One region of the Bittarella sp. HCP28S3_D9 genome, then DNA from elsewhere that is predicted to be linked to it. Evidence: predicted binding sites of a transcription regulator. Region 1 holds the regulator's gene; the other holds the start of a gene.
The links. Region 1 encodes HrcA, which represses chaperone genes, less so after heat shock. Its sites were predicted from a motif close to TGTTAGCACTCNNNNNNNNNGAGTGCTAACA; they were not measured.
Positions count from the first base shown of each region.

Region 1 (19,704 bases):
CCAACAGGGCGTACTGCTCCTCCTCGCTCATCCCGGGCAGACGGTCCTTGATGTGCTCGTTTTTGTAGACCAAACCGCTGGTGTTGAAAAACCGCTTCAGGGGCAGGCCGCTGCGGGCGTGCCACTCGGCCAGTTCGGCCGCGGTGGGGGTCTCCTCCACGATGTGGCGGGTCTCGCAGGCCACGCCGTGCTCGTCGAGCCAGGCCTTGGCCTTTTGACAGGTGGAACATTTGGGGTACCAGATCAGCAGTGCGTTCATTGACAAATTGCCTCCCATCCGCCCCGGCGACAGGCCGGGGCGCCGTTTGTATTTGGTAAAAAAGGTCGGTGCGCGACTCTCCCCTTCCGGCGCGCCGCTGCAGCGGGGCAGATGCCGCTTTGCCGCAGGCAGAGGACCAAGGGCAGGGGAAGGGGACAGGGGCCGTCTGCGCCGTCCGGGCCGCTGCGGTATTGCAACCGCCCTGCGGCCGACAAGGCCACAGGAGCGGCGGCATTTGGCCGTGGGGCAGAGGGTGTCCGCACATCTGCAGGGCCGCCCCGGCATCGTGACCGCCCTGCGGCTGCCATACCGCCAGCGCCGCGGGCGCGATGGCATTTGGCCGTGGGGCAGAGGGCATCCGTACATCTGTCGGGCCGCCCCGGCATCACAACTGCCCTGCGGCTGCCATACCACCGGCGCCGCGGGCGCGGTGGCATTTGGCCAGGGGGTGGGGAGCATTTGCGCCTCTGCCGGGCCATCCTCGGCAGCACAACCGCCTTGTGGCCATTATACCACAGCGGCGGCCGAGGGGGGAGGGGGGATCACCGCTCCTCCCCCGTGAGCCCCAGGAGATAGTCGGCGCTGACGCCGTAGTAGCGGCAGAGGGCGATGACGTGGCGCACCGGCATCTCGTTGGCCCCCCGCTCATAGCGGGCGTACATGGTCTGCGAGGTGCCCAGTACGGCGGCGATCTCCGCCTGGGTCTTGTCGTGATCCTCCCGCAGATCCCGCAGCCGCTGCTGGTAGGGCACCATGGTGAGTCGTCCCCTCTCGTTTGGTGTTGAACTGGCAGCATTTTAGCATAGTAAAAATATTTACTATTGACTTTAGTACATATATTTACTAGAATGAGTAGAAAAGGCGGTGATATTCGTGAAAGAGGAGAGAAGGGACGAGAATCTGGCGGCCAAGATCGTGCGCAACTTCGCCTATCTCGACGCGGTCTGGAGCTTTCTCCTGGCCGTTGCCGACGGGGCCAGCCTCTCATCGGGCGGCCCACCGGTGCCCTTCACCGCCCGCTTCGCCGTCTTTTTGGACAGCTTCTGCGGCGCCCTGGCGGGGGTCTTCCTCCTCTATGCGGTGGCCGAAGGGGTGCAGATCCTGCACGACATCCGCCGCGCCCAGCACCCCATCTCCCCCGAAGGCCGCCCCGGTGGGGGCGGCCCGGGGAGGGGAGGCGCCTCCCCGCCTCTCTAAAATACCCCCGCCCCGCAGGCGGAGCGGACCCCATGTGTGGGGGGCCCCAGTGGCCCCTCTTTTTTTGTGCAGAAATGCCCCCTTAGAGGGGGGCGCCGGGAAAACTGTTGCCAATATGTAAATATTTATTTCAGTTCTTGACTTTTATTGACTTTGGGGGTAGACTGTATGTGTTGGCAGTCGAGAGGCTCGACTGCTAAACGCAAAAACGGCGCTGCTTCGGCATTTGTCCCCCCTAAACGGGTGCCGCGGCCGCCGGAAAGGGGGCGGGACGATGTTGACGCCGAGACAGGGATTTGTGCTTCAGGCCATCTGCGACCTCTACTCTGAAACCGGGGAGCCGGTCTCCAGCGGGGCCATCGCCAAGTTGGCGGGCGACGCCTTTTCCAGCGCCACCATCCGCAGCGAGATGGCCCGGCTAGAGGCCCTCGGCTGTGTCAAACAGCCCCACACCTCTGCTGGGCGCATCCCCACCGCCCAGGGCTACCGCTACTACATCAATCACCTGATGCCGCGGCGGGAGCTGCCGGTGGAGAAACAGCGGGAGATCGCCCGCTTTCTCCGCCAGGGGGTCAGGGACCCGGACATCCTCCTGACCCGGGCCAGTTCCCTTCTGGCCTACATGACAAACTACGCCGTCCTCGCCACCTCCCCCCAGCTCTCCGACCTGTCGATGGAGAAGTTGGAGGTGGTGGCCCTCACCCCCCAGACGCTGGCGCTGGTGGCCCTCACCAACACCGGGTTGGTGCTCAACCAGGTCTGCCAGCTGGGGCTGCCGGCGGGGGAGCGGCAGCTGGAGAAGCTCTCGGGCTTCTGCCGCAAAAACCTCCTCCACCGGCCGCTGCACGAGGTGGCGCTGCTGCGGGACGACTTCCTGCAGCGGGAACTGGGGGGCGACTACCTCTGTCTGGCCCCCGCAGTGCAGCTCATCTGCCGGATGTGCGCCGAACTCTGCCGGGCCAAGGTGCACCTGGAGGGGCAGTCGAACCTCCTGCGCTACGCCGCGCCGGAGCACGGCTACAACGCCTTTCTCGAGCTGCTCAAGGAGACCGACACCCTGCTGCGGGCCGCCCCTAAAGAGGGGGGGAACGTGGCGGTGCTGCTGGGCGACGACCTGGACCAGGAGCTGGCGGGCACCACCTTGGTGAGTACCGGCTACCTCTTCGGGGACGAGCACACCGGCGTGCTGGGGATCATCGGCCCCCGGCACCTGGACTACACCAGGATCATCCCCCACCTGGCCTATTTTACCGACCTGCTGGGCAGGATCTTAAATGGAACCGACGGGGACGGGTGAGGGGTCTCCCCCTCCCGACCCAATAACAATAGAGAGGAGCTTGCAGGTGGAACCGGAAAAGAAGACGGCCCAGACCGAAGCTGAACAGACCGCCCCGGCGGAGGAGAAAGCCCCCGCCGCCCCCGAAAAAGAGGAGAAGGCGGGCGAGAAAAAATCCAAAAAGCCCAAGAAGAACAAAGAGGTAGAGGCCCTGGAGGAGCAGCTGGCCGGCTGCCGCCAGGAGAACAGCGACCTAAACGACCGGCTGCTGCGCCTGCGCGCCGAGTACGACAACTTCCGCAAGCGCTCCACCAAGGAGAAGGAGGGGATGTTCACCGACGGGGTGGCCTCCGCCCTCTCCCAGGTGGTGGTGGTGCTGGACAATCTCGAGCGGGCGGTGGACGCCTGCCAGGAGGACAGCGACCTCAAAACCGGGGTGGAGATGACCCTCAAGCAGTTCCGCGAGGTGCTGGAGAAGATGGGTGTCTCGGAAATCAACCCGGTGGGCGAGTCCTTTGACGCCCAGCTGCACAACGCGGTGATGCACGTGGAGGACGAGACCCTGGGCGAGAGCCAGGTGGTGGAGGTCTTCCAAAAGGGCTATCTGCTGGGGGAGCGGGTCATCCGCTACGCCATGGTCAAGGTGGCCAACTAAACCAAGTATCCCGGGGCGGGCCGCCGCCCCTCACAACCATACAGTACAGATCGACGGATTGAAATAGGAGGAAACGACAATGGGAAAAATCATCGGCATTGACCTTGGTACGACCAACTCTTGCGTGGCGGTCATGGAGGGCGGCGAGCCCGTCGTCATCGCCAACGCCGAAGGCGCCCGCACCACCCCCTCGGTGGTGGCCTTCACCAAAGACGGCGAGCGGATGGTGGGCCAGGTGGCCAAGCGCCAGGCCATCACCAACCCCGAGCGCACCGTGATGAGCATCAAGCGCCACATGGGCAGCGACTACCACGTGGCCATCGACGGCAAGAACTACACCCCCCAGGAGATCTCGGCCATGATCCTGCAGAAGCTGAAAGCCGACGCGGAGGCCTACCTGGGCACCACCGTCACCGAGGCGGTCATCACCGTGCCCGCCTACTTCACCGATGCCCAGCGCCAGGCCACCAAGGACGCCGGCCGCATCGCCGGGCTGGACGTGAAGCGGATCATCAACGAGCCCACCGCGGCCGCCCTCTCCTACGGGGTGGACAAAGAGGACGACCAGAAGGTCATGGTCTACGACCTGGGCGGCGGCACCTTCGACGTCTCCATCATCGAGATGGGCGACGGGGTGCAGGAGGTGCTGGCCACCGCCGGCAACAACAAGCTGGGCGGCGACGACTTCGACGACCGGATCATCGGCTACCTGGTCAGCGAGTTCAAGAAGGACAGCGGCATCGACCTCTCCTCGGACAAGATGGCCATGCAGCGGCTCAAAGAAGCCGCCGAGAAGGCCAAGATCGAGCTGTCTGGCATGGCCCAGGCCAGCATCAACCTGCCCTTCATCACCGCTGACGCCACCGGCCCCAAACACCTGGATATGACCCTCACCCGCGCCAAGTTCAACGAGCTGACCGCCGACTTGGTGGAGGCCACCATGGCCCCGGTCCGCCAGGCCCTCAAGGACTCCGGCCTCTCCGCCTCTGAACTGCACAAGGTGCTGATGGTGGGCGGCTCTTCCCGGATCCCCGCCGTGCAGGAAGCGGTCAAGAACTTCATCGGCAAAGACCCCTTCAAGGGCATCAACCCCGACGAGTGCGTGGCCATCGGCGCCGCCATCCAGGGCGGCGTGCTCGGCGGCGACGTGGAGGGCATCCTCCTGCTGGACGTCACCCCCCTCTCCCTGGGCATTGAGACCATGGGCGGCGTCTCCACCAAGATCATCGAGAGAAACACCACCATCCCCACCAAGAAGTCCCAGATCTTCTCCACTGCGGCCGACAACCAGACCTCGGTCGAGGTGCACGTGCTGCAGGGCGAGCGGGAGATGGCGGCCGACAACAAGACCCTGGGCCGCTTCCACCTGGACGGCATCGCCCCTGCCCCCAGAGGGGTGCCCCAGATCGAGGTCACCTTTGACATCGACGCCAACGGCATCGTCCACGTCTACGCCAAGGACCTGGGCACCGGCAAGGAGCAGAACATCACCATCACCTCCTCCACCAACATGTCCAAGGACGACATCGACAAGGCCGTGAAGGACGCCGAGGCCTTTGCCGAGCAGGACAAGAAGCGCCGCGAGGAGATCGACGTGAAAAACAGCGCCGACCAGATGGTCTACCAGACCGAAAAGAGCATGGCCGACCTGGGCGACAAGCTGCAGAGCGAGGAGAAATCCGCCCTGGAGGAGAAGCTCACCGCCCTCAAGAGCGCCATCTCCGGCGGCAACGTGGACGAGATGAAGCAGAAGACCGAAGAGCTGCAGAAGAAGTTCTACGAGGTCTCCGAGCGCGTCTACAAAGAGGCCGCCGCCCAGCAGCAGGCCGCCGGCGCGGATGCCGGCGCTGCCGGCGCCCAGTCCGCCCCCGGCGACGACGGGGTGGTCGACGCCGACTTCACCGAGGTGGACGACGACAAGAAATAAGTTGCTGCGCCTCAAAGCAGCGAGTCACAGGCCGACGAGCAGAGCAGTCGGCCTGTTTGGCGGCAGGGGTGCGGTGGACGCTGCGCCGGGTCTGTGCTATACTGGTACGGCAAAAGCGCCCCCTTCCCCCGCTACTTTAAAAAGGAAACAGGTGGTATCCATTGGCAGATAAACGCGATTACTACGAGGTCTTGGGCGTCTCCAAGAGCGCCAGCGACGACGAGCTGAAAAAGGCCTACCGCAAGCTGGCGAAAAAATATCACCCCGATCTCAACCCCGGCGACAAGGAGGCCGAGGCCCACTTCAAAGAGGTCAACGAGGCCTACGAGGTGCTCAGCGACTCTGCCAAGCGGCAGCGGTACGACCAGTTCGGCCATGCCGGGGTGGACCCCAACTACGGCGCCGGCGGCGCTGGCGGGGCCTACAGCGGCGGGTTCGGCGGGTTTGACGACCTGGGCGACATCTTCGAGAGCTTTTTCGGGGGCGGATTCGGCGGCGGTCGCGGTCGCCGGCAGAACCCCAACGCCCCCCGCCGGGGCGGGGACAGCCACATCAACGTGGTGCTGGACTTCTTCGAGGCCGCCCACGGCTGCACCAAGACCGTCGAGGTGCAGAAACAGGAAGCCTGTGACGAGTGCGGCGGCACCGGTGCGGCCAAGGGAACCACCCCCAAGACCTGCCCCGACTGCGGCGGCACCGGCCAGGTGACGGTGGGCCAGCGCACCCCCTTTGGGGTCATTCAGTCCACCCGGCCCTGCTCCCGCTGCGGCGGCACCGGCCAAATCATCGAGAACCCCTGCTCCAAGTGCCACGGGAGCGGCCGCAAGACCGTCACCCGCAAGGTGGAGGTGAAGATCCCCGCCGGCATCGACGACGACCAGACCATTGCCATGCGGGGCTACGGGGACGCCGGGTACAACGGCGGCCCCAGCGGCGACGTGATCGTGGTGGTCTCGGTCCGCCCCGACCCCCTGTTTGAGCGGCGGGGATTCGATGTCTGGTGCGACGTGCCCATCAGCTACTACACTGCCGTCATGGGCGGCGAGGTGGTGGTCCCCACGGTGCACGGCAAGGTCAAGTACCAGATCCCCGAGGGCACCCAGCCCGGCACCACCTTCCGCCTCAAGGGCAAGGGCATCCAGTACCTCAATGGGCGCGGCAAGGGCGACCAGTACGTCAAGGTCACTATCGAGGTGCCCAAGCGCCTCAACCGCGAGCAGAAGCGAGAGCTGGAGGAGTTCGAGCAATCCCTCTCCATCGAGCAAAACTACGAAAAGCAAAAGAGCTTTCTCGAGCGCATCAAAGACCTCTGGAAGTAGAGGTCTCTGCACAGGGCCCCGGCCATTTGGCCGGGGCCCTACTTTTTTGTCACCCTTCTCCCCGGGCGGCGCGGGCGGTGGGTGTGCCCCCCGGGCTTTCCTGCTCCCCTTCACCTTCGCGATTTGCCTTGCCCCCGCCCCATTTTGTCCCGCATGATGTGGCAGCCCGACGGGGGAAGGGGGGAGGAGATGGCCAAAGGAGGACAGGTCTTTCGAGAAAGGAGGTGCGTTGGTTGGGAGCGGCGGAGACGGAGTGACAGCGCGGTTGCCCTCTCTGGCCCTCCCGACGCTGACCTGGTCTCCTGTTTCGCCTTGTTTTGCGATACGTGATCAGCTGGTGGGGGAGGAGGGAAGTTCGCTGATGGGGTGGATAGGTCCTCCCAAAAGGTGGGCTACCGGGCGGGTACAGTGGGGCCAGAGAAATAGCGCAGTCGCCCTCCCCGCATCTCTCCCCGCAGTCCATCGCCCGCCTTGCTCCTGGTCTTGCCCTGGGCTGCACAACTGCTCGGCGGCAAGGGGGGAAGAGCGTTTCCCAGGGAGGATGAGGCTTACCCAGGAGTGTTCTGGCCGCATATGGTGGGGAACAGGCTGACAGCGCGGCTGCCTTTCCTCAATTGCGCTCCTTTTCGCCACCGTTTGTCTTGCCCCCTACCCCGCCTTGCCCTCTACCTTGCCCTGCTTTGCCCTGCGCTGCACGACTGACGGGGAGGAGAAAAGAAACCGACGGCTAGGGGAGGGACAGGTTTTCCGGGAGAGATGGCTGTGCTGGCCCGGGCACAGCGGGGGCAGAGTGGCGGCGCAACTGCTTCTCCGGCCTTTTCCCTCTCGCCCCTCACCGCCTGCACTGTCCGCGCCCTTTGCTCTTTGCCACCTGCCATTTGCCCTGTTTTTCCCCGTGGTGTGCGGTTGCCCGAGAGGGAAAAGGCGTCAGCTGGAAGGGGGACCGTTTTCGCGGATAAGGGGATGTGTCGGCGGGGGCCGAGAGAGGGCGAGGAAAGGGCGCATCTGTCTCCCAGCAGCGGCGATCCCCTCTCCCTGCGAAAAGGGCCTTGCCAGGGAACTTAGCGAACCGTTTTTATCTAAAAATCGCCTCTTTTTTATCCAAAATGGGGGATGCGCGCAAAGTGGATGACCCCACAAAAGGGCGGCGAAGGGCTGATCGGTTTTTCAACACTCTGCATGAATTTTTGGAGAGATGCAAAAGAGAAGATGCAAAAGTTTGTATGAAAGAACAAATTTCGCCCTGTTTTTGCCGCGCACTTTCGGCGCGCCCTCCCCTTGCTTTTGGGGGAGGGGGTGGGGTATACTCGGGGTGTCGCTGGTTGCTATATAATACCCGGATATGGCGGGTAGTTTCTACACTTCACCGTAAATGAAGTACTATGGCTAACTTCTCACCGGCCGGGCGGAGCTGTCTCTCCGCCTCCGCCGGCCGCGTGCGTGTTGTGAGTTGTCCATTTAGTGACTGCCGACAAAAAAGCTGCAGAAACCAAAACAACAACCCGAAACGCGAAAAGAGGAGGAAAACTATGGGACAGCTGTCGAAATTTTTCGGCCTGCGCGAGCGGAAGACCTCGGTCAAGACCGAGATCATCGCCGGACTCACCACCTTTATGACCATGGCATACGTACTGGTGGTGCAGCCCAGCGCCATTGTGGGATTTGGCGCGGTGCCGGCCATTGTCGACATCAACGGAATTTCTGTATCCAAAGAGGCCGTCGTGGTCACCTGTGCGGTGATCAGCGGCCTCATTACTTTGCTGATGGGGCTCTACGCCAACATGCCCTTCGCCCTCTCCACCGGCATGGGCAGCAACTTCATGCTGGGGGCGCTGCTCCAGTCGGGCAGCATCTCCTTTGGGCAGATCATGGCGGTCATCCTGGTCTCGGGCCTCATCTTCCTGGGGCTGTCGGTCTTTGGCATCCGCGACTTGATCGTGCGGATGATCCCCAAGAACATCAAGCTGGCCATCGGCTCGGCCATCGGCTTTTTCATTGCCTACCTGGGCTTCAAAAACACCGGCATCGGGGTGTTTGAAGGGGGCATCGGGCTGGGCGATTTTCGTTCCCCCTCGGTCATCCTGGCGGTGGTGGGGCTGCTGATCATCGCCGCCCTCACTGCCTTCAAGGTCAAGGGCGCCATCCTCATCGGCATCGTCGCCACCACCCTGCTGGGCATCCCCTTCGGGGTCACCACCCTCCCCACCCAGCTCTTCAAGCTGCCCGATTTCAGCCAGGTGGGCAACCTCTGCTTCCAGTTTGACTTTTCCGGCCTCTTCACCCCGGCCTTCATCGTGCTGATCTTCATCGCCTTCTTCGGGGACTTCTTCTCCACCCTGGGCACCGTGCTGGGGGTGGCCGGCAAGGCGGGGATGCTGGACGACGACGGCAACCTGCCGGGCATCCAGAAACCCTTCCTGGTGGACGCCATCGGCACCTGCGTGGGCGCCCTCACCGGCTGCACCACCATCACCACCTATGTGGAGTCCTCCTCCGGGGTCGAGGCGGGCGGCCGCACCGGCCTCACCGCCGTCACCACCGCCGCCCTCTTCCTCCTCTCGGTCTTCGCCGCCCCCCTGTTTTTGATGATCCCCGACGCCGCCACCGGTCCGGCCCTCATCTTCGTGGGCTTTTTGATGATGGCCGACATCGGCAAGATCGACTTCTCCAACTTCTCCGAGGCATTTGGCCCCTTCGTGATGATCCTCTTCGTCATCTTCACCGGCTCCATCGCCAGCGGCATCGCCGCCGGCATCCTCGCCCACGTCTTCATCAAGTGCATCACCGGCCGCTTCAAAGAGGTCCATCCCGGGATGTACGTCCTCTGTGTGCCCCTTGTCCTCTACTTCCTCTACAACACCCCGCTGTAAGGCGGACGTAGAGCTCACCCGAACACCCTGCGGAGAGAGACCGGCACCCGGGCGCCCCTTGCAGCGGGCGGCGGCCGGGCCGGGGAAAAGAGAAAAGGAGACCTGAAAAGATGAAATACCAGCCCAACGACAAGCGCGCCCTGTTGCAGGCGGCCCTGGGCCGCATCCCCTGCGACCTGGCCATCGCCAACGTCCAGTACGTCAACGTCTTCACCGGCGAGGTTTACCCCGCCACCGTCTTTGTCCACCAGGGCTTTGTGGCCCACGTGGAGGCGGGCGACCCCCAGGCGGACCTGCACCTGGCCAAAGAGGTCTACGACGGGCGCGGCCGCACCCTGGTGCCCGGCTTCATCGACGCCCACGTCCACGTGGAGAGCTCGATGCTGACCCCCCGCAACTTTGCCGCCGCCGTTCTGCCCCACGGCACCACCACCGCCGTCACCGACCCCCACGAGATCGCCAACGTCGCCGGGGAGGAGGCGGTCCACTACATGCACGATGCGGCCCTGGGCCTGCCCATGCGCCAGCTCATCAACATCCCCTCCTGCGTCCCCTCGGTCCCCGGGCTGGAAAATGCCGGGGCCACCTTTGACGCCGGCACCATCCACCGGCTGGCCAAGCTGGAAAACGTCCACGGCCTGGCCGAGGTGATGGACTTTGTCGGGGTGGTCGAGGGCGAGGAGCGGATGATGGACATCATCGCCGCCGCCGAGGAGGAGGGCCTCTACCTGCAGGGCCACCTCCCCCGCCAGACCGGGCGGATGGTCTCCGCCTACCGGGTGGGCGGCCCCTGGACCTGCCACGAGTCCACCACCAGCGAGGAGTCGGTGGACAAGATGCGCGCCGGCATCTACGTTGACGCCCGGGACTCCTCCATCTCCCGCAACGTCACCGCCGTCTGGGAGGGGGTCAAGGACTTCCCCTGCCTGGACCGGCTGACCTTCTGCACCGACGACAGAGAGGCCGACGACATCCTCTACGTGGGGCATATCGACGACGTGGTCCGCCACGCCGTCAGCCTGGGGATGGACCCGGTCCTGGCCATCCGCAGCGCCACCCTGCTGCCCGCCCAGGCCGCCCGCCTGGACAACCTGGGGGCGGTGGCCCCCGGCTATGTGGCCGACTTCCTGCTGCTGGACGACCTGCAGAACCTGCAGGTCAAGGAGGTCTTCACCGCCGGCAAAAAGGTGGCGGAGGACGGGGCCCTGCTGGTGGAGATCCCCCAGCAGGCCCACCCCTTCGAGACGGTCAACTCCATGGACGTGCCCGACCTGACCGCCGACGACTTTGCCCTGGCGGCCCCCGCCGGCTGTGGGGAGCAGGTGGCGGTCAACGTGATGACCTACGGCGACATGGAGGTCTCCACCGCCGACGCCGTGGTGGAGACGCTGCCGGTCAGAGAGGGCCGGGTGGACATCTCCGGCGACAGCGACCTCTGCTACGCCATTGTCATCAACCGCTACGGCAACGGCACCCTGGCCAAAGGGGTGGTCCGCGGCTTCGGCCTGGAGCGGGGGGCCGACGGCTCCACCGTCTCCCACGACTGCCACAACCTGACCATCGTCTACAAGACCCCGGAGGACGGCTACGCCGTCTACAAAAAGCTGCGGGAGTGCGGCGGCGGCATCGCCTGTGCCGCCGGGGGAGAGGTCCTCTGCACCTTCCCCCTGCCGGTGGGCGGACTGATGTCCAACCTCTCCTGGGAGCAGGTGGCGGCCCAGTCGGTGGCCATGAAAAAGGCCCTGCGCCAGGTGGGACTGCAGCAGAAAAACCCCCTGCTGCGCATCGCCACCCTGGCCCTGCCGGTGATCCCCAAGGTGAAAATCAGCGACCTGGGGCTGGTGGACGTGCTCAAAAAAGAGCTGATGCCCCTCTTCCCCGAGGTGTAGAGGCTCTGATAGAAAAAAGAGGACTGGCTTTTGCCAGTCCTCTTTTTTATGGCGCAGAGAGGGAAGGTGCGCGCTAATCCTCGCTCTTCAGCCGGCGCTCGAAATCCGCCAGGGGCATGGGTTTGGCAAAGACAAAGCCCTGCACCGTGTCGCAGCCGGCCTCCCGCAGGAAGGCCACGCTGTCCATGCTCTCGACCCCCTCGGCGATGACGCGGATGTGCAGCTCCCTGGCCATCTGGATGATGTTGCGCACCACGATGCGCTCCCGGCTCTTGTCCACGCTCTTGTGGAAAAAGAGGATGTCCAGCTTGAGGACGTCGATGGGCAGGTTTTTCAGCAGGTTGAGGGAGGAGTAGCCCGACCCAAAGTCGTCCAGCGAGCAGACGAACCCCCGCTGGTGCAGCTGCTGCACCAGTTGGAGAAAGAGGGTCTCGCCCCCCAGGGCCAGGCTCTCGGTGACCTCCAGCTCAAGCTGGCCGTCGGGCAGGGAGAACTCCTCCTTGGTCTTTGCGTAGTAGTCGACAAAGTCCTCCCGCAGGAGCCCTGCTCGGGAGACGTTGACCGCCAGGTTCAGCGGCCGGCCGCCCCCGTCCAGGTGGCGGCGATACCACTGGCAGGCCTGGCGGAACATGTAGCGGTCCAGCTGGACGATCAGTCCGCTCTTTTCAAAGGCGGGGATGAATTCGCAGGGGGGGATGACCCCCCGCTCGGGGTGGATCCAGCGACAGAGCACCTCCGCCCCTGCCAGGCGGTTGCCGTTTTGAATGTCGAATTTCGGCTGAAAATAGGGCTGGAACTGTCCCAGGCGCAGGGCCTGTTTGCCCTGTGCCTCCAGCGCCGACTCCTGCAGGTTTTGCCGGCGCAGCGACTCGGTGAAGAAGGCGCAGCCGCTGCCCGCCTCCCCCTTGACCGACTTTTGCGCCATGTTGGCCCGGTCGATCAGCTCGTTGACCGTCAGCCCGCTGTCTTTTGGCTCCAGGCAGCAAAAGCCCATGCACAGCCCGATGTAGGCCAGGTTGGCGGCGCTCTCCTCCGGCTGGTGGAGGGCGTGCAGCAGCTGGTCGAACCAGTCGGTCAACTCCTGCCGCTCCCGGTAGCGGCGCAGCCCAACAAAGTTGTCTGCCGCCATCCGGCAGAACACCTCGCCCGGGCGCTCGCCCTCCTGAAAGAGGCGGTACATCTGCCGCAGCAGCTGGTCGCCCATCTGGTAGCCCAGGGCGTCGTTGTAGTATTTGAATTTTTTGAGGTCGCAATACCACACGGCAAAGGGGCCGTCTCCCCTGCGGGCGACCTCGGCGTCCAGGAGAAATTTGTTGTAGTTGCGGCCGCCGGTCAGCGGGTCCACATAGGCCAGCCGTTCGATTTCCGCCTGGTTGCGGCTCATCATCCGCCGCTGCTGGAACAGCAGCAGCAAAAACAGGGCGCAGGCCGCGATGATGATGGCGACGGCCCCCACCGAGGTGGCCAGGTAGCGCTGGCGCAGGGCCTGCAGGGGGACAGAGGCCAGCACGAACCAGTCCTCGATCCCCGCGGGCTCCAGCACCGCCAGCATGGCGACCCCGCCGGCGAGGTAGTGAAAGTGGGTGCTCTCCCCCCGCTCTAAGGCGGCTTGCAGGTCGGCCCTCTCCGCCCCATCGACCCCCTCCAGGGCGTCCAGCGCCGCCGGGGTGGCAGAGGAGGCCCGGGACGAGGCGAGGATCACCGCCCCCGTATTGCTGTACAGGTCGGTGTACCCGCTGCCGTCCAGGAGGGGGGCGTCGAGGATCTCCTGGATGACCGAGACGCTGTTGACCGCGCAGAGGACGCCCAGCACCTGGCCGTCGGCCCGCTCGACCGGCACGGCGTAGTAGTGGACCGATTCCCCCTCGCGAAAGGGGTCGGCGATGGCGGCGGAGATGACGTCCTCCCCCGCCAGGGCGCGGGTGAAGAAATCCTCCCCCGAAACGTCCAGGTTGCGGTAGCGGCGGCCGCCCAACTCCATCAATTCCAGCCGCCCCTCGGCGGTGGCAAAGCCCATGCAGGTGAAGGCGTTGCCCTCGTTGACTTCGCCCATCAGCTGCGCCAGCTGCTCCAAATCGGTGATGTCCTGTTCGGCCACAAAGACGCCGACCCCGTGCAGGGTCTGAAAGTCACCGTCCACCTGTTTGATGAGGGCGGTCTCGTGCTGGCGGACGGCGTTTTTCAGATAGAGCAGATTTTCGTCTGTGTACTGGTGCCCCATCTGCGCCAAAAACAGAACGCTGCCCACGACAAAACAGAGGCAGAGGAGGATGGCTGTGACTGTCCAGCGACGGTGTCCCTTCGGCTTTTCCTGCAGCGGCATGCGGGGGCCCTCCCTTCGCCTCTTTTTCCCTTATTTCCTCAATTTTAACAGGTTGTGGGCAAAAGAACAAGACCGGCATTTTGGCAGCGTCGAAACGCCAGCCAAAGATCGCCGTTTCCCAATCAAAAAAGGGAGGGGGGAACATCCCCCCCCCCCTTTACGCCATTCCCTGAATGACCCGCACCAGCAGTTCGGCGCTCAACTCGGCGGCGCGGTCGGCAAAGTCCTCGTAAATGCTCTCGGCCTCGTCGTCGGCCGTGTCCGACAGCAGCCGGATCACCCCAAAGGGCACCCCGTTTTTGACGGCGGTGTGGCCCACGGCCGCCCCCTCCATCTCGGCGCAGTCGGCGCCGGTGCGGGCGATGATGTCGGCCTTGACGGCGCTGTCGCTGACAAACTGGTCCCCCGTGGCGACGACGCCCCGCTTGTAGCGCACCCCGCCGATCTGGTCGAGGCAGCGGCAGATCTGCTCCACCAGCGCCCCGTCGGCCTTGAGCACCGGGGTGTAGGGGTGGCACTGGGCGAAGATGGAGGGATCAAAGTCGTGGTAGAGCACCTGCTCGGCCACCACCACGTCCCCCAGCCCCAGGTCGTCGGCCAGGTTGCCGGCAATGCCGGTGTTGAGCAGGGCGTCCACCCGGTAGCGGTCACAGAGGATCTGGGCGCTGATGGCGGCGTTTACCTTGCCGATGCCGCTGCAAGTCAGCACCACCTGCTGTCTTCCCAGCTGGCCCGAGAGGTAGGTGCCGCCGGCCACCACCACCTCCTGCAGATTTTTCAAGTTGGCCCGAATGAGGGCGATCTCCTTTTCCATTGCGCCGATGATCCCGATGGTCTGCATCTCTCGTCTCCTCCTGTTTTGCGCCCGGTGGGCGTCTGTCTCGTTTGGAAATTGTACCACATCCGGCTGCATATTGGTACCCCAAACCGCCCATATTGAAGGGTGAAAAACACCGGGCGGCAGGGTGTGTCTCTGCGCCCCCAAATGGGAGGAATCTTCTATGGAACTGCAAAACAGCCAGACCCACGACAACCTGTTGGCCGCCTTTGCCGGGGAGGCACAGGCCCATCTCAAATACCTGCTCTACGGCAAAAAGGCAAAGGAGCAGGGGTACGAGCAGTTTGCCGACCTCTTCAAACTCACCGCCGCCAACGAGCGCGCCCACGGCGAGATGTGGTTTGAATACCTCAAGGGGGGCGAGGTCCCCGGCGTCGCCGACAGCCTGGTGGACGCCGCCGAGAAGGAGCACTTTGAGTGGAGCGAGATGTACAAGGAGTTTGAGAAGACCGCCCGGGAAGAGGGCTTTATCGCCATTGCCGAGCGCTTTCGCCTGGTGGGGGAGATCGAGAAGACCCACGAGGAGCGCTACAACCAGATGAAGCAGAACCTGGACGGCGGCGAGGTGTTTCAAAAGCCCCAGGCCGAGACCTGGGTCTGCAAGAACTGCGGCTACATCTGCACCGGGATGAAGGCGCCGGAGAAGTGCCCGGTCTGCCACTACCCCCAGAGCTATTTTGAGCTGGAGGGCGGCAAGCTGTAACAGACGACTGTCCATGGGGAGGGGGCCTGCTGGGCCCCCTCTTTTTTTGGTTCTGCGCACTGGCCGCCCGCCGGGGAACGTGGTATACTAAAACCCGCAATAGGGAAAAAGGAGGGCGCGCCCATGGGCAGGGAGAAAAAGGCGGAAAAGACCAACGTGATGCGCATTTTGGAGCGGGAGGGGATCCCCCACCAGACCCACGCCTACGACCACCAAGACGGGGTCATCGACGGCCAGGGGGTGGCGGCCAAACTGGGGCAGGACCCGGCGCAGGTCTTCAAGACCCTGGTCTGCCGGGGCCACAGCGGCAGCTACCTGGTCTTCTGCATCCCGGTGGCCGCCGAGCTGGATTTGAAGGCGGCGGCCCGGGCGGCCGGGGAGAAGAGCGTGGAGATGATCCACGTCCGGGAAATCAACCAGGTCACCGGCTACGTGCGGGGCGGCTGTTCCCCCGTGGGGATGAAAAAGCCCTACAAGACGGTGGTGGACGAGAGCTGCCTCCTCTTTGACACCATCATCTTCAGCGCCGGCAAAATCGGCTTTCAGGTGGAGTGCGCCCCCGGCGACCTGCTGAAATTGGTGGGCGGCACCACCGCAGAAATCGCTATTTTGTAATTTTTATAAGATAATATACGAATTGTATTGACTGGAGGCGTGGCAATGGTGGAGTCGGGCAACCCCCAGCGCTTTGAGGAGGCCCGCCTGCGGGTGCAGGGGGGCGACCGGCTGCGCGCCGGGATCGGCACCCTGGGGGAGAAGAGCCTGCACGCGATTTTGAAAAACTACTTTGAGCCCGCGGGCGAGAACCAGGAGACCCGGGTCGGCGGCTTTGTGGCCGACATCGTGGGCAGCGAGGGGATCTTTGAAATCCAGACAAAGGGCTTTGACAAGCTGCGCAAAAAGCTGGCGGCTTTTTTGCCGGTCTGCCCGGTGACGGTGGTCTACCCGGTGGCCCAGCTCAAGTGGGTCAACTGGGTGGACCCGTCCAGCGGCGAGGTGGTGGCCCGCAACCGCTCCCCCCGCCGGGGACAGGCGGCAGACGTATTCTACGAACTGTATAAAATAAAAGACTTTTTACAAATGGAGGGGCTGCGGTTCTGCATCCCCCTGTTGGAGGTGGAGGACTACCGCCTTCTCGACGGCTGGGACCGCACCAAAAAGCGGCGGGCCACCCGCAGCGACCGGGTGCCCACCCGGCTGTTCGGCCAGGTGTGGGTCTCCGGCTGGCGGGAGTGGGGGGAGCTGATCCCCCCCGACCTGCCGCAGCCGTTCACCGCCAAAGAGTACGCCAAGGCCGCCCGCCAGCGCCTGGAGATGGCCCGCCGGGCGCTGAACGTGCTGGCCTCCCTGGGGCTGGTGGAGCGCGCGGGCAAGGCGGGGCGGGCCTACCTCTACCAGCTGCCTGCAGAGGTGGAAAACGGCTGAGAGCAACCTGCTCTCAGCCGTTTTTTCTAGCGTTAGCGCCCCCTGGGGTCCGTCGAGAAATCCAATTGCCTTGGCGCAGCGCCCCCTGAAAGGAGGGGCGCCGAAGGCATAAAGAGAAAGGCAATTTTGGGTACGGGCGGCGCGAGATGGTCTACTGGATTGCCGGGCTGCCAGTGACGGCAGATGTCTATGCGCATGAGATGTCAGCCGCACGGAGGGGGTGGGGACCGTTGCGGGTATACAGCGGGTGTCATGCGCGCACAAAATGGCGATCCCTTTTAGGGGAAAGGTCCGAGCGATGTTCCTTCGGGCCCGCAGATACCACCCGTTTCGGCGGTGGTTTGGGCGGCGTGGGGCTACTGGGCGGCGACCTCCTCGGCGGAGGCGGGGCGGACAATGGCCTTGTCCTTCCAGCGGCCGGTCAGGTAGCGGACGGTGGTGCCGATGCACTCGGCCAGCCAGCCGATGACCACTGCGATCCAAATCCCGGTGTACCCCAGAATGGGGGAGAGGGCCAGGGCGGCGATGGTCTTGGAGGCGATGCCCGAGAGGGCGAACACCATGAAGAGGTTGACGTCCCCCGCGCCCTTCATCACCCCTTCGGCGGGGAAGAGCAGGGCCATCAGGAAGTAGGAGGCGGCCGAGTAGAGCAGGTAGTTGGCCCCGGCGGCAATCACCGCCTCGGCCCCCTCGCCGCTGACGAAGATGGAGCAGAGCGGCCCGCCGAAGAGGACCACCACCCCGGCCATCAGCACGGCAAAGCCCAGGGAGATGAGCAGGGAGTAGCGGTAGCCGGTCTTGACCCGGCCCACCTTCCCGGCGCCGATGTTCTGGGCGGTGTAGCCGGTGACGGCGGTGCTGATGTTGACCATGGGCATCATGGCCAGGCTCTCGATCTTCATGGCGGCGGTGTAGGCGGCCATGATGACGGGGCCGAAGCCGTTGACCAGGGCCTGCATGATCATCATCCCGGCGGAGATGGCAATCTCCTGCGCGGTGGTGGGGATGGCCAGCTTGATCATCTGCTTGAGCAGGGCGGGGGAGAACTGGCGGCGCAGGGGCTCGGCGTCCAGCTTTTCCTCGTCGGCCGCGGCGATGGAGGCCAGCCGCTTTTGCAGGGCGAAGAGGGCCAGCACCGAGGAGATGGCCTGGGAGATGACGGTGGCGATGGCCACCCCGGCCACCCCCCAGCCGAAGCTGATGACAAACCACAGGTCCAGCACGATGTTGGTGATGGAGGAGATGATGAGGAAGAGCAGCGGGGTCTTGGAGTCCCCCAGCGCCCGAAAGACCGAGGAGAGGATGTTGTAGGTAAAGGTGAACACCAGCCCCAAAAAGTAGATGTAGATGTACTGCTTGGACATGCTCATCAGGGACTGGGGGGTGTTGAGCAGGCGCAGCAGGGCGGGGGTGGCGAGGATGCTTACCGCCGCCAGCACCAGGGAGAGGGCGATGGAAAAGGCCACGCAGGTGACGATGGAGTGGCGCACCTCCCGCTTGCGGCCGGCGCCAAAGTACTGGCCGATGAGGATGGAGGCGCCGTTGGAGAGGCCGAAGGCGATGCCGGTGATGGCGAAGGTGATGGCGTAGGAGCCGCCCACCGCCGCCAGGGCGTCGGAGCCGACAAAGTTGCCCACCACGATGGAGTCCACCATGCTGTACAGCTGCTGAAAGATGTTCCCAAACAAAATGGGAAGGGCAAAGAGAAAGAGGATCTTTCCCGGGTTGCCGCGGGTCATGTCTTTTGTCATATCGTTCATCCTTTCTGTGAAAGTGTATTGTGCGCCGCGATCGCCCCGGGCAGGGGCGGATAAAAATCCCCAAAAGGGCAAAAAAACAGCAAGGCGAAGCGGCTGCAACGCGTTGCTGCTGATCTTGCGGTGACGAAAAGGGCAAAAAAATAGGCAGAAGAGACAGCTTGCGCGTCAAACCTCCTACCACCGGTCCTCGGCAGTCATGCCGATGTCCAGTCCCAGTATAGACAGCCCTGGGCGGAAAAGTCAAGGGAGCGGGAAAAGATTGGCGGATTGGCCAATATTGGACAGTTTACATGCAGCGAGATGGCCAAAAAATGCTGTCAAAAGAGGGCGAGAGGACCGTCTTGTCGGGCAAAAGCGGGGGCGGCCAGAGAAAGCGAAGGGGGGAGCACTGCCCACTGTCGCTGTGAAGGGGCGACAGAAAAAAGCCCCTGCGCCAAAAAAGCGCAGGGGCTTTTGGGAAAAGGGGAACTTACCCCCCGATGAGTCCCATGACGAAGATGACGGCGATGAGGATGGGCGCCACCCAGCGGATGAGGAAGCCGTAGACGCGGCGGATGACAAACCGTTTGCCGCAGCGCTCCACCTCCTCGGTCACCTTGCCCACCCCCCAGACGTGGCCCACAAAGAGGCAGGTGGCCAGGGCGGCCAGGGGCATGAGGATCTTGTCGGTGAGGAAGCCCATGGCGTCAAACAGGTTCATCCCCCCGATGGTGAAGCCGGAGAGGGGGCCCATGGAGAGGCTGGCAAAGACCCCGATGAGGGCCATCAGCCCGCCCATCACCAGGGTGGCGGTGCGGCGGCGCCAGTGGAAGGTGTCGATGAAAAAGGAGGCGACCACCTCCAACAGGGCGATGGCGCTGGTGAGGGCGGCGATAAAGACCAAAAAGAAGAAGGCCAGCCCGAAAAACCGCCCCAGGGGCATGGAGTCAAAGACCGCCGGCAGGGTTTTGAAGATGAGGCCGGGGCCGCCGGTGGGCTCCATCCCAAAGCTGAAGACGGCGGGCATGATGGCCATCCCCGCCAGCAGGGCCATCAGGGTGTCCAGCCCCACCACGGTGCAGGTGTCCTTGGTGATGTCGGTGTCCTTTTTCAGGTAGCTGCCGTAGGTGATGGCGATGCCCAACCCCAAACTGAGGCTGAAAAAGACCTGCCCCATGGCCAGCACGATGGAGTCGATCAGGGCTTTGGGGTCGGAGAGGAGGGCGGTGTCGGGGACAAAGAGGAACTTGAGCCCCTCCGTCGAACCGGGCAGGGTCACCGAGC
Region 1 is NZ_JBQHTP010000024.1:28,647-48,350, reverse strand. Features, by position in the region: gene ACTNAU_RS11540 (arsenate reductase family protein) at 1-259, opposite strand, end outside; gene ACTNAU_RS11535 (helix-turn-helix domain-containing protein) at 802-1,014, opposite strand; gene ACTNAU_RS11530 (hypothetical protein) at 1,133-1,456, shown strand; gene hrcA (heat-inducible transcriptional repressor HrcA) at 1,731-2,753, shown strand; gene grpE (nucleotide exchange factor GrpE) at 2,731-3,387, shown strand; gene dnaK (molecular chaperone DnaK) at 3,467-5,314, shown strand; gene dnaJ (molecular chaperone DnaJ) at 5,476-6,633, shown strand; purine riboswitch at 7,939-8,036, shown strand; gene ACTNAU_RS11505 (NCS2 family permease) at 8,163-9,503, shown strand; gene ACTNAU_RS11500 (adenine deaminase) at 9,614-11,392, shown strand; gene ACTNAU_RS11495 (putative bifunctional diguanylate cyclase/phosphodiesterase) at 11,466-13,715, opposite strand; gene ACTNAU_RS11490 (5'-methylthioadenosine/adenosylhomocysteine nucleosidase) at 13,873-14,556, opposite strand; gene ACTNAU_RS11485 (rubrerythrin family protein) at 14,717-15,256, shown strand; gene ybaK (Cys-tRNA(Pro) deacylase) at 15,380-15,871, shown strand; gene ACTNAU_RS11475 (hypothetical protein) at 15,917-16,681, shown strand; gene ACTNAU_RS11470 (MATE family efflux transporter) at 17,038-18,441, opposite strand; gene ACTNAU_RS11465 (sodium-dependent transporter) at 18,911-19,704, opposite strand, start outside.

Region 2 (11,542 bases), on a different contig from region 1:
CCTGGGTGGGGTAGTTTTTGGTGTCGTCCGATGTCTTGAGGTGCAGGTCAAAGGTCTGGCTGCCCGCTCCGGACGCCTTGTTTTTCACCGTGGACTCCACCCGCAGCACAGTGCCCGGGGTGACCACGTCGTTGGCCCCCACCACCTGGTTGGTGCCGTCTTTGTACAGGGTGATGTTCTGGATGGCGGGGTCAAAATCGGGGTAGCCAAAGCTGTCGAAATGGCAGTCGATCTGCATGTTGGGGATCTGGGCATTCCAATCCCACTCGATCTGTCCCCACACCGAAAGATAGACCTTTCCTCCCGGAAAGGCCGCCTGCCGAATGTATCCCTGGGTGCCGGTGACACTGCCCAGTTTGATGGTGAGCTCGTCCTTTTGACAGTCGTAGGAGAGGGTCAACTGGTGGCTGGCATTGTTGTAGGCCCCTACAGGTCCACCTGTATAGGTGGGTTCTTGGTGTGCACCGTCTTTCTGCCAGACTGTGCGAAAGGTGCCGTTTTCAGTGTTGGTGGCGTCTGCCCCTGTGGCACTGTAAACGCCCCGTCCCCGGCTATACCACATCCAATAGGTGTCGCCCTGGTCAAAGGGGACGGGGTCTTTGTTCAGGGCAAAACCAAAGTCACTGTTGGTGTAGTAGTTGTTGGGGTCTTTCACCGGGGGCGGGCTGCGAAAGGTGGCGGTCACTGCCCAATCGCAGTTCAGGCTCAAGGCGTTGATGGTCTGAAAGCCGCCCCAGCTGTCGCTCGTCTTACCAGCAGGATTATTGTAGGCGTTTTTCCGCCAGTATAGTGGGGAATCTGTGCGGGCAAGGGTAAAATTCCCGTTTCCGTTGTATGAGGTGGGCGCGCCGCCGGTGTTGCGGATGGTGAATACCTTTTCGTAGTCGGTGGTCGCCACCGACGCCTGGGCGGTGCGCTGTACGGGAGGAATGCAGGCCAGCGCAAAGGCGGCGGCCAGCACCAGGGCGCACAGCCGGCCCCACAGGGGCTTGCCCCTCGCCGCTCGCTGCGGGCGCCCGGGCTTTCGCCCCTCTCTCTGTACCAATTTCATGTTTTTTCCCTCCTCTATTGGGTTTACACTTACGATAACTCATTAATAGGGCGTCGGTCAGAGGGCAAAAAGCTCACAAAAATGCAGGGAATTTTTCCCTGTTAAATTGGTGGCGAAATCGGTCGAATCTGTGCTATACTGTCTGCGGAAAGAGCGCAGAGGAGAGGGTGTTTGATTTGACGGTGAGCCACAAGCAGCTGGGCCGGTGGCTGGAACAGGCCCAGCAGGGGGACGAGGGGGCCTTTGCCAAGCTGTACGCCGCCACGGTGGAGGCGCAGTACTACCAGGCCATGGCCCTGCTGGGAAACCCTCACCTGGCCGACGACGCGGTGCAGGACAGCTACGCCTCCCTCTACAAAAATGCCGCCAATATCCGCGACCCACAGGCGGTGGTGGCCTACCTCAACCGGGCCACCCGCTCCTGCTGCCAGACCATCCTCCGCCGGGAGCGGCGGGCCCCGCTGGCGGAGGGAGCAGCCCTCTCCTCCCACCCCGACGCCGCCCCCGGCGAGGGGGCGCTGGACCGGCGGGAGACTTCCATCGTCCTGGCGCAGGCCCTACAGCGGCTGCCCGAGCGGGAGAAGATCGCCGTCATCCGCTTTTACTGCCAGCAAGTCCCCCTGCGCCAAATCGCGCAGGAACTGGGCTGTTCTCTGGCCACCGTCAAGCGGGCCCTGGCCAGCGCCAAGGCCAAACTCCTCCTCTACTTGAAGGACAGTTTTGCCCTGGTCCCCGCCGGTCTGGCCCTGCGGTGGGCGCTGCCCCGCTCCTCGCGGGAGAGCGCCCGGCAGGCGGGGCTTCCTCCTCCGCCCCGGCGGCGGGTGACCCTGCCGGCAGCCCTTGCCTGTATCGCCCTGTCGAGCGCCTTGGTCCTGCTGGTCGGGCAGGTTTTGCCAGCCGCGCCGGCCGGGGACCAAATCCCCCCCTATTTTGCGGACTTGCAGGTGGAGGGGAGCTTTGCCCGCCTCACCCTGCGCGACGACGGCAGCGGGGTGGACTGGGAAAGCCTGCGCCTGACCGGCGGCCAAGGCCAGTCCCTGCCCCTGGAAAAGCCCGACCCCGCCAGCGGAGAGGTGTGCGCCAGGGTGTCCGACGGCGAATACCGGTTGGCCGTACGCGACCTGTCGGGCAATGAAACGGTCCTCCCCTTCTCCGTTTCACCCCTCCCCTGACCGTCTCTCCGCGCATGAAAAAAGCCGCGGCTGAAGTTGCCGACCGACCGTTTCCCACACACGAAAAAGCACAGTTGATGGTATGGAGAAAAAAGTCGCTGGCAGATCGCCCCCTCTCGCATGAAAAAAGAGACATCATTAAAAGCAAGGAGGAAAAAGTCGCTAGCTGACCGGCCCCCTGCGCATGAAAGAGCGCCACAGCTGAAAACACGGGGAAAAGTTGTCGGCTGATTTTTCCCCGCGCATGAAAAAAGAGCTGCAACTGAAAGCATGAAAAAAGGGGCCGGCTGGCGGCCGCCATCAACACCACAGGCAGGGCCAACCGCGCCGTCGTTAAGGACCGCCCTTACAAGGGGGCCGAGTTCAACATCTGGCAGGATGCCAAGGGCGCTCACTTCGCCTTTGATTTAGACGCGCCGGTGACCATGTTCGGCCTGGATATGACCCACCCGGCCTGCGCCCGCTGACTTGTCCCCCCACACATGAAAAAAGCCACAGCTGAAAACATGGAGAGAAGTCACTGGCTAATTATTCCCCCGCGCATGAAAAAAGCCGCGGCTGAAAGCACGGGAAAAAAGTTGCCTGCCAATTATTTTTCCGCGCACAAAAAAGAGCCCCCACCCGGTCTCCCGGGCAGGGGCTCTTTTGCGTGTGATGCTCTGTTTTTCAGAAGGAGTTTCTCGCGCGGATGCTTACATCATCCCGCCCATGGGGGGCTGGGCCATACCGGCGGCGGGGTTCTCCTCTTTCTGGTCGGCGACCAGGCTCTCGGTGGTCAGGACCATGGCGGCGACGGAAGCGGCGTTCTGCAGGGCGCTGCGGGTCACCTTGGTGGGGTCGACGATGCCGCTCTCCAGCATCTCGACGTACTGGTCGCTGTAGGCGTCGTAGCCGTAGCCCATCTTGCGAGAGCGCTTGATCTTGTCGACCACGACCGAGCCCTCGACGCCGGCGTTGGCGGCGATCTGGCGAACCGGCTCTTCCAGGGCCTTCAGGACGATGTTGGCGCCGGTCTTCTCGTCGCCGGTGCAGCTGGCGGCCACCTTGGCCACCGCGCCCACGGCGTTGAGGTAGGCGGTGCCGCCGCCGGCGACAATGCCCTCGGCCACAGCGGCCTTGGTGGCGGACAGGGCGTCCTCGATGCGCAGCTTGCGCTCTTTCATCTCCACCTCGGTGGCGGCGCCCACTTTGATGACGGCCACGCCGCCGGACAGTTTGCCCAGCCGCTCCTCCATGTGCTCCTTCTCAAAGTCGGAGGTGGAGGCGGCGATCTCGTTTTTGATCTGGGCGATGCGCTCGTCGATGGCCTCTTTGGCGCCGGCCCCGTCGACGATGATGGTGTTCTCTTTGGTGACCTTCACCTGCTTGGCGTTGCCCAGCTGCATGACGGTGGTGTCTTTGAGCTCCAGGCCCAGCTCGCTGGAGATGACCTCGCCGCCGGTGAGGATGGCGATGTCGCGGAGCATCTCCTTGCGGCGGTCGCCGAAGCCGGGGGCCTTGACAGCCACGCAGTTGAAGGTGCCGCGCAGCTTGTTGACCAGGATGGTGGTCAGGGCCTCGCCCTCGATGTCCTCGGCGATGATCAGCAGCTTTTTGCCGGCCTGAACGATCTGCTCCAGCAGGGGCAGCAGGTCCTGGATGCTGGAAATCTTCTTGTCGGTGATCAGGATGTAGGGGTCGTCGAGGACGGCCTCCATCTTGTCGGTGTCGGTGACCATGTAGGGGGAGATGTAGCCGCGGTCAAACTGCATGCCCTCGACCACTTCGGAGTAGGTCTCGGCGGTCTTGGACTCCTCGATGGTGATGACCCCGTCGGCGGAGACCTTCTCCATGGTCTCGGCAATCAGCTTGCCGACGGTCTCGTCCCCGGCGGAGACAGAGGCGACCCGGGCGATGTCCTGGGAGCCGTTGACCTCTTTAGCGTTGGTGACGATGAAGTCCACCGCGGCGTCGACGGCCTTCTGCATCCCCTTGCGGATGATCATGGGGTTGGCGCCGGCGGCCACGTTCTTCATCCCCTCGCGGACCAGGGCCTGGGCCAGAACGGTGGCGGTGGTGGTGCCGTCGCCAGCGGCGTCGTTGGTCTTGGTGGCGACCTCTTTCACCAGCTGTGCGCCCATGTTCTCAAAGGGGTCGTCCAGCTCGATTTCCTTGGCGATGGTCACGCCGTCGTTGGTGATGAGGGGGGAGCCGAACTTTTTGTCCAGCACCACGTTGCGGCCCTTGGGGCCCAGGGTGACCTTGACGGTGTCGGCCAGCTGATCGATGCCGGCCTGCAGGGACTGTCTGGCTTCCTCGCCGAATTTGATCTCTTTTGCCATGTTGCCTTACTCCTTTATCAGTTGTAGTGATGTGTAAGCGGTTGTCTGCGGGCGGTCTGGGCCGGTCTTACTCGACGATGGCCAGGATATCGCTTTGCCGCAGCAGGGTGAATTCCTCGCCTTCCACCTTGACCTCGGTGCCGGCGTATTTGCTGGCGATCACCTTGTCGCCCACCTTCAGGGTCATGACGACCTCGTTGCCGTCCACCATGCCGCCGGGGCCCACGGCCACCACTTCGGCCACCTGGGGTTTCTCCTTCGCGGCGTCGGGGAGAATGATGCCGCTGGCGGTCTTCTCTTCCGCCTCGAGCAGTTTAATCAGAACGCGGTCAGCCAAGGGTTTGATGGTCATACTGAATTCCTCCTATATTATAGTTTTGTAACATTGGATTGGCAGTCTATATACCCGAGTGCTAAATATCATTGTAATCACTTTCCCGCAAAAATCAAGGGGTATTTCCGGAAAATCAGTTAAAGTCAAAAGAATTTACATTTTATACAAATTTAAAGGCCAGTTTTTTCCCTCCATGTGCATTTTTGGGCCGACTTTGGCTGTAAAACAGCACTTCCCTGCTTTTCAGTTTAGGGGCTTGAACCTCTTTCCATACCTGTTGAACACGTCAAATTGCCCTTTCGACACAAAAAACAGCCCCGCGAGAGAAAAATTTTCTCCCGCGAGACTGTTTTGTAGCCATTTTCTGCGACAGAGTGTGATTTTGTCTTCTCCGATTCTGCGGCGCGCCGCCCGCCGCAGAGAGCATTGCCTTAAAAAAGGCTGTTTTTTAGCTGTCTCAAATGTCGGGGGTGATCCCCTTTTTGCGCAGGGCCGTCTTGCGCAGCAGGTCCACCGGCAGCACCAGGGTAGAGATGAGGAGCACCGTCGCCAGTTCCCGCAGGGTGAGCCCCGCCACCCGGAAGAGGCTGCCGCCAAAGTAGATGAGCAGCAGCTGCACCCCCGCCACCGCCGCCATGATGACCACGAAAGCCCGGTTGCCCCCCAGGTTGGCAAACAGGTTGACCCGCGGGGTGCGGGCGTTGAAGCTGTTGAGGATGCCGGTGAAGATGAAGAGGGCGAAGAAGGCGGTCATGAAGTACTGCTCCCCCAGTTCAATGCGGAAGAGGTGTTTGAAGAGATCCACCTTCAAAAAGGCCACGCAGAGGCCCACGGTGAACACCCCCATGCAGACAATCTGGTGGACCATGGAGCGGGTGAGCACCGGTTCGTCCCGCCGCTTGGGGGGCTCTTCCATGTACTCTTCCAGCGGGGGCTCGCCGGCAAAGGCCAGCCCGGCCAGGGTGTCCATGATGATGTTGATCCAGAGCATCTGCATCACCGTCACCGGGGTGTCGATGCCGATGAAGGGGCCGATGACCGAGACCCCCACGGCGCAGAGGTTCATGGTCAGTTGAAAGACGATGAATTTGCGGATGGACTTGAAGATGGTGCGCCCGTAGAGGATGGCCCGGGTGATGGACTGGAAGTTGTCGTCCAAAATCACGATGTCTCCGGCCTCTTTGGCCACCTCGGTGCCGCTGCCCATGGCAAAGCCCACATCGGCCTTTTTCAGGGCCGGGGCGTCGTTGATGCCGTCGCCGGTCATCCCCGCCACCAGCCCCAGCTCCTGGGCGGCCTTGACCAAGCGGCTCTTGTCCTGGGGCAGGGCCCGGGCCACCACCCGGATGCCGGGCAGGGCGTCTTTGAGCTGGCTGTCGCTCATGGCGGCCAGTTCCCCGCTCTCGAGGATGGCGCCGGGGGCGGCCTCCCGCAGAAGGCCCACGTCCCGGGCGATGGCGGCGGCGGTGTCCCGGTTGTCGCCGGTGATCATCACCACCTGCACCCCCGCCGCCTGGGCCTGGCGCACCGCCTGCTTGGCCTGGGGGCGCACCTCGTCGCGGATGCCCACCAATCCGATGAGGGTCAGGTCGGAAAAGCGGCCGCCCCCCTCCCCCACCGGGACGGCGCTCTGGCAGAGCACCAGCACCCGCACCGCCTGGGCGGTCAGCTCTTTCCAGCGCAATTTGAGCAGCTTGAGGGAGTCCAGGGGCCGGGCCCGCCCCTCCCCGTCCACGTACTTGGTGCAGCTCTCCAGCAGTTTTTCCGGCGCGCCCTTGACGAAGGTGCGTCCGTCCTCCAGCGTCACGGCGGCGTATTTGTTGGCCGAGTCAAAGGGCACCCGCCGGGCCACCTGCACCTCGCCCTTGGTGCTCTGGGGCAGGGCAAAGGCCAGCAGCGCCCGGTCGGTGGCGTTGCCCCCCAGCGGGCCCTGGGGGCTGATGACCGCCTGGTTGTTGTAGCGGCAGCAGTCCTCCACCTGCCGCCAGAGCCCCTTTTGCCCCCGCAGGGTGGCGGCGGTCTTGTACTCCCTGCCGTCCCCGGCCAGGAAGTGGGTCACCTCCAACCGGCCCCGGGTGAGGGTGCCGGTCTTGTCGGTGAAGAGGATGTTCAGGCTGCCGGAGGTCTCGATCCCCACCAGCTTGCGCACCAGCACGTGATCTTTGAGCATCCGCCGCATGTTGGAGGAGAGGACCACTGTGATCATCATGGGCAGCCCCTCCGGCACCGCCACCACCACCACGGTGATGGCCAGGGTCACGGCGTGCAGAATGTGTTCGAGCACCAGCGAGGGCTGGGCAAAGAGGGCTGAGATGGCCGCCGGGTCGAAGTGGTTGGAGAGGAAGAAGGCGTTGAAGAGGTCGGCGACGGCCACCAGGGCGGCGGCGCAGTAGCCCAGCCGGGAGAGGATCTTGGCCAGCCCCCCCAGCCGCAGCCGCAGGGGGCTCTCCCGGGTCTCCTCCTGCATCTCCCGGGCCATGCCGCCATAGAAGGTCTTGTCCCCCACGGCCAGCACCTCCATGGCCCCCTCGCCCGAGCAGACCACGCTCCCCCGAAAGAGCCAGTTGGGGGCGGCCAGGTCGGCTTTCCCCGCCTCTCCGGCGGCGGGCTTTTTCTCCACCTCGGCGCTTTCGCCGTTGAGGGCGGACTGGTCCAGGTGGAGGCTCCCCTCCACCATCACCCCGTCGGCGGGCACTCGCTCCCCCGCCTGCAGCAGCACCACGTCCCCCACCACCACCTCGTCGATGGGGACCGAGGCGGCCATCCCCGCCCGGCGGACCCGGCACTGGATGCTGGCCGCGTCCTGTTGCAGCTTGATGAAGGCCGACTCGCTGCCGTACTCGCTGAGGGTGGAGACAAAGGTGGCCAAAAAGATGGCCACCGCGATCCCCACCGTCTCGAACCAGTCGAAGTCGCGGAACAAAAAGACGATGTTGATGGCCAGCGCGCAGAGCAGCACCTTGATGATGGGGTCGCCGAAGCTGGCCAGGAACTGCTTGAAAAACCCGCTGCGCTCCCCCTGGGTGAGGGCGTTGGAGCCGTATCGCTGGCGGGCCTGCTCCACCTGGATCGGGTTGAGCCCCCGGCGGTAGTAGAGCGATGGCGCCATAGAAGTCATGTCGCATTCCTCCCTGTGAACATTCCTGCATTTTTGGGGACGGGACTTGTCCCTTCTCTCCACTCTATGCAGCCCGGGGCGGGGAATATGCTCGTCCGCTCCAGGCCTGTCCCCCTGTATCGGGATGAGCCGGCCTGTAGCGCGGAAAAGGGGGAGAAATTGGGGTGCCGCGCTCGGCGCTCCCCGACAAGCGCCCCTCCGACGGCGGAAGGGGGGCAGCAGGCGGGCCGCGTCGCTTGTCCCCCTGCCGGCTTTGGCCGCACGCCAAGAGGGAGGTTGCTGGAAGGGCCCCCGCCACCAGGCTGGCCCTGCTTGTCGGGGGCCCAGCACACGTCGAGACAGCAGAGGAACGCTCACCAGGAGGACCTCTACCACTGGTCGAGCCCTGCTCGCTGGGGCCTGGCACAGGGAGGGGCGGTGGCGAGACGCTCACCTAGAGGGGTTCTGCTACTAAGGCGGATCCTACTCGCTGGAACTCAGCATAGGGCAGGATGGTGGGGGGACGCTCATTGGGAGGACCTCTATCAATAGACAGGCCTTGCTTGACGGGATCCGGCGCGCGGTGGGGCGGCAGGTGAACGCTCGCCTGGAGGGATTTTGCTACTAGGCGGGCCCTGCTCGCTGGGGCCCAGCGCGCGGTGGGGCGGCGAAGGGCGCTCATCGAAAGGGCCTCTGTCACCAAACGGGTCCTGCTCGCTGGAACTCGGCGTACGGCAGGACAGTGGGGGCGCCCATCGGGAAAATCTCTGCCACTGGTCGAGCTCTGCTTGTCGGGGCCCGGCACACGATGGGCACGTCAAAGCGCCAGCCGCCGGACCACACCGCCATGGAGGCGGTGGAGACGCGCCGACAGCCCCCCCCGGCTGGGGACAGGGGCCCAAAGGATCGGAGATTGCGCTCCCGCCTTCACCGGAGGTCAGGACTGCCATTTTACAGCTGCTCTTGGCCGGGCGCGCAGGCAGCCGAGCCCCTTGGGCCTCGGTCGAAGGCGAAGCTCTGAGGGGCTCCCGCCACCAGTTGGCCCCGCTCCTGGGCTGTGGCGCACAGCGGCCGCCGGCGGGGGTGGCTGCGACAAAATTGCAAAAAGCAGTCCCGCCCCCTTGACGGGGCGGGACATCTGCTGTAGGATAGATACCAACGGTATGTATGTGAGGTGAGAGGGATGGCGAGGAACAAGCACCCGGAGGAGACAGTGGAGAAGATCCTCGCGGTGGCCCGGCGGCTGTTTGCCCAAAAGGGGTATGAAAACACCTCGATCCAGGACATCGTCGACCAGCTGGGCGGGCTCTCCAAGGGGGCCATCTACCACCACTTTGGCTCCAAAGAGGACATCTTTGACGCCGTCTGCCGCCAGCTGGGGGAGGAAAACACCGCCCTCTACGCCGCCATCCGCGACGACCCGGGGCGAAACGGCCGGGAAAAGCTCAAGGCCATGCTCGAGACGGCCTGCCAAAACCAGAACGACCACGACTTTGTCTCGATGGTGGCGCAGACGGTGCTCGACCCTCGCTTTCTGCGCACCCAGTTCGACGAGGTCATCTCCACTGTGGCCCCCCACTACGTGCAGCCGGTCATCGAGGAGGGGCTGCGCGATGGCTCGCTGCCCCGGGCCATCCACCCCAAAGAGCTGGCCCAGGCCATCTCGCTGCTGCTCAACCTCTGGGCCAACCCCTTTTTCGTCCCCGCCACCGGGGAGGAGATGCAAAACCGCGCCCAGGTGCTCCGCCGCCTCTTTGAGGGGGTGGGGCTGGACATCATCGACGACGAGATGGAGGCGACCTTCTTTCGCCACACCGCCCGGCACCTCTCCGGCGAAGAGGACCGCCCCTAGTGCCCGCCCTGTCCCCTCGTTCCCCCGCCGACCTGTCAAAAAACTGCTCCCCCTGCGGAGCAGCTCTTTTTTGACAATATACATACCGTCGGTCGGTATCTATATTTACAAATCAGGAGGTATCCATGAACACCACGACCAAAGCCAAACTCTTCCGCCGCGATTTCACCCTGGTGGCGATCGGCCAGATCGTCTCCCTCTTCGGCAACGCCATCCTCCGCTTCGCCCTCCCCCTCTACCTGCTGCGCCAAACCGGTTCGGCGGCCCTCTTCGGGCTGGTGAGCGCCTGCTCCTTCCTGCCGATGATCGCCCTCTCCTTTCTCGGCGGGGTGCTGGCCGACCGGGTCAACAAGCGCAACATCATGGTGGCGCTGGACTTTTTCACCGCCCTGCTGGTGGTCTCGGTCTACCTGGGGCTGGGGCGGCTGCCCCTGGTCCCCCTCGTCCTGGTGGCGCTGATGCTCCTCTACGGCATCAGCGGCACCTACCAGCCCGCCGTGCAGGCCAGCATCCCCGCCCTGGTGGAGGGGGAGCAAGTCCTGCGGGGCGGGGCGGTCATCAACCAGATCTCCTCCCTCTCGGGGCTGCTGGGCCCCATCGTGGGGGGAATGCTCTTCGGCGCCTTCGGCATCTTCCCCATCCTGGAGATCAGCGCCGCCTGCTTTTTTGCCTCGGCGGTGATGGAGCTCTTTATCCGCATCCCCTTCACCCCCCGGGAAAAGGGGCCGGGGGCCCTGTCGATCGTCCGCGCCGATCTGCGCGACAGCACCCGCTACATCCGCCGGGAAAAGCCCCTTCTGGCCAAGGTCATCCTGCTGGTGGCCGCCATCAACCTGGTGATGACCTCGGTGATGACGGTGGGCCTGCCGGTGGTCGTGGTGGACACCCTGGGGATGAGCGACCGGATGCTGGGGCTCTTTCAGGGCATCGGGGCCCTGGGCGGGCTCTGCGGCGGGCTCTTTGTCGCCGCGGCGGGCAGCCGCCTCACCCTGCGCCACTCCCCCCGGCTGCTCCTCCTCTGCAGCGCCTTTGCCGGGGGGCTGGCCCTGCCGCTGTTGCTGGGTCTCTCCCCCGCCGCCGGCTTCTGGCTCATCACCGCCTTCAGCTTCTTCATCATGGCCCTGGCCACCGTCTTCAGCGTGCAGATGATGGCCGCCGTTCAACTGGAGACCCCGCCCCAGCTGGTGGGCAAGGTCATCGCCCTGATGATCGCCCTCTCCATGTGCGCCCAGCCCCTGGGGCAGGCCATCTACGGCGCCCTCTTCGAGCAGTTCCCCGCCGGGGGCGGGGTCATCCTCCTGGCGGCAGCCATCCTCTCCGCCGGGCTCTCCCTCCTCTCCCGCCGCATCTTTGCCGACGCCTAGGCCGCCCTGCGCACAAAAAAGAAGGCACACCCTCTCGGGTGTGCCTTCTCGCCGGTTTGACGCCTAGCGGATGAAGTTGGTGCGCAGCGGCGCTTCGGGGGCCGGCGGGTTGACGCCCGCGGCCTTCCCCGCCTCGATGCAGCGCAGCAGCCAGGCCATGTTCCGGCCCAGGGTGCGCATGATCTGCAGCCCCTCCAGGTCCTGGCGGACCTCCTCCGGGGTGTTGCCGTGCACCATGTTCCAGTACTGGGAGGAGACCACCGGCATCTTGGCGATGGTGAAGTACTTGTTGAGCGCGTCCAGCGAGGCGGTGGTCCCCGCCCGGCGGGCCGAGGCCACGGCCGCCCCCGG
Region 2 is NZ_JBQHTP010000037.1:513-12,054, reverse strand. Features, by position in the region: partial or broken gene ACTNAU_RS13055 (hypothetical protein) at 1-1,051, opposite strand, end outside; gene ACTNAU_RS13050 (RNA polymerase sigma factor) at 1,219-2,223, shown strand; gene groL (chaperonin GroEL) at 2,916-4,544, opposite strand; gene ACTNAU_RS13040 (co-chaperone GroES) at 4,612-4,896, opposite strand; gene ACTNAU_RS13035 (calcium-translocating P-type ATPase, PMCA-type) at 5,336-7,996, opposite strand; gene ACTNAU_RS13030 (TetR/AcrR family transcriptional regulator) at 9,159-9,827, shown strand; gene ACTNAU_RS13025 (MFS transporter) at 9,953-11,191, shown strand; gene ACTNAU_RS13020 (flavodoxin family protein) at 11,255-11,542, opposite strand, start outside.
Region 2: a site for HrcA is predicted at 4,933-4,963, ahead of ACTNAU_RS13040 (co-chaperone GroES). Genes of this name have one in related genera too.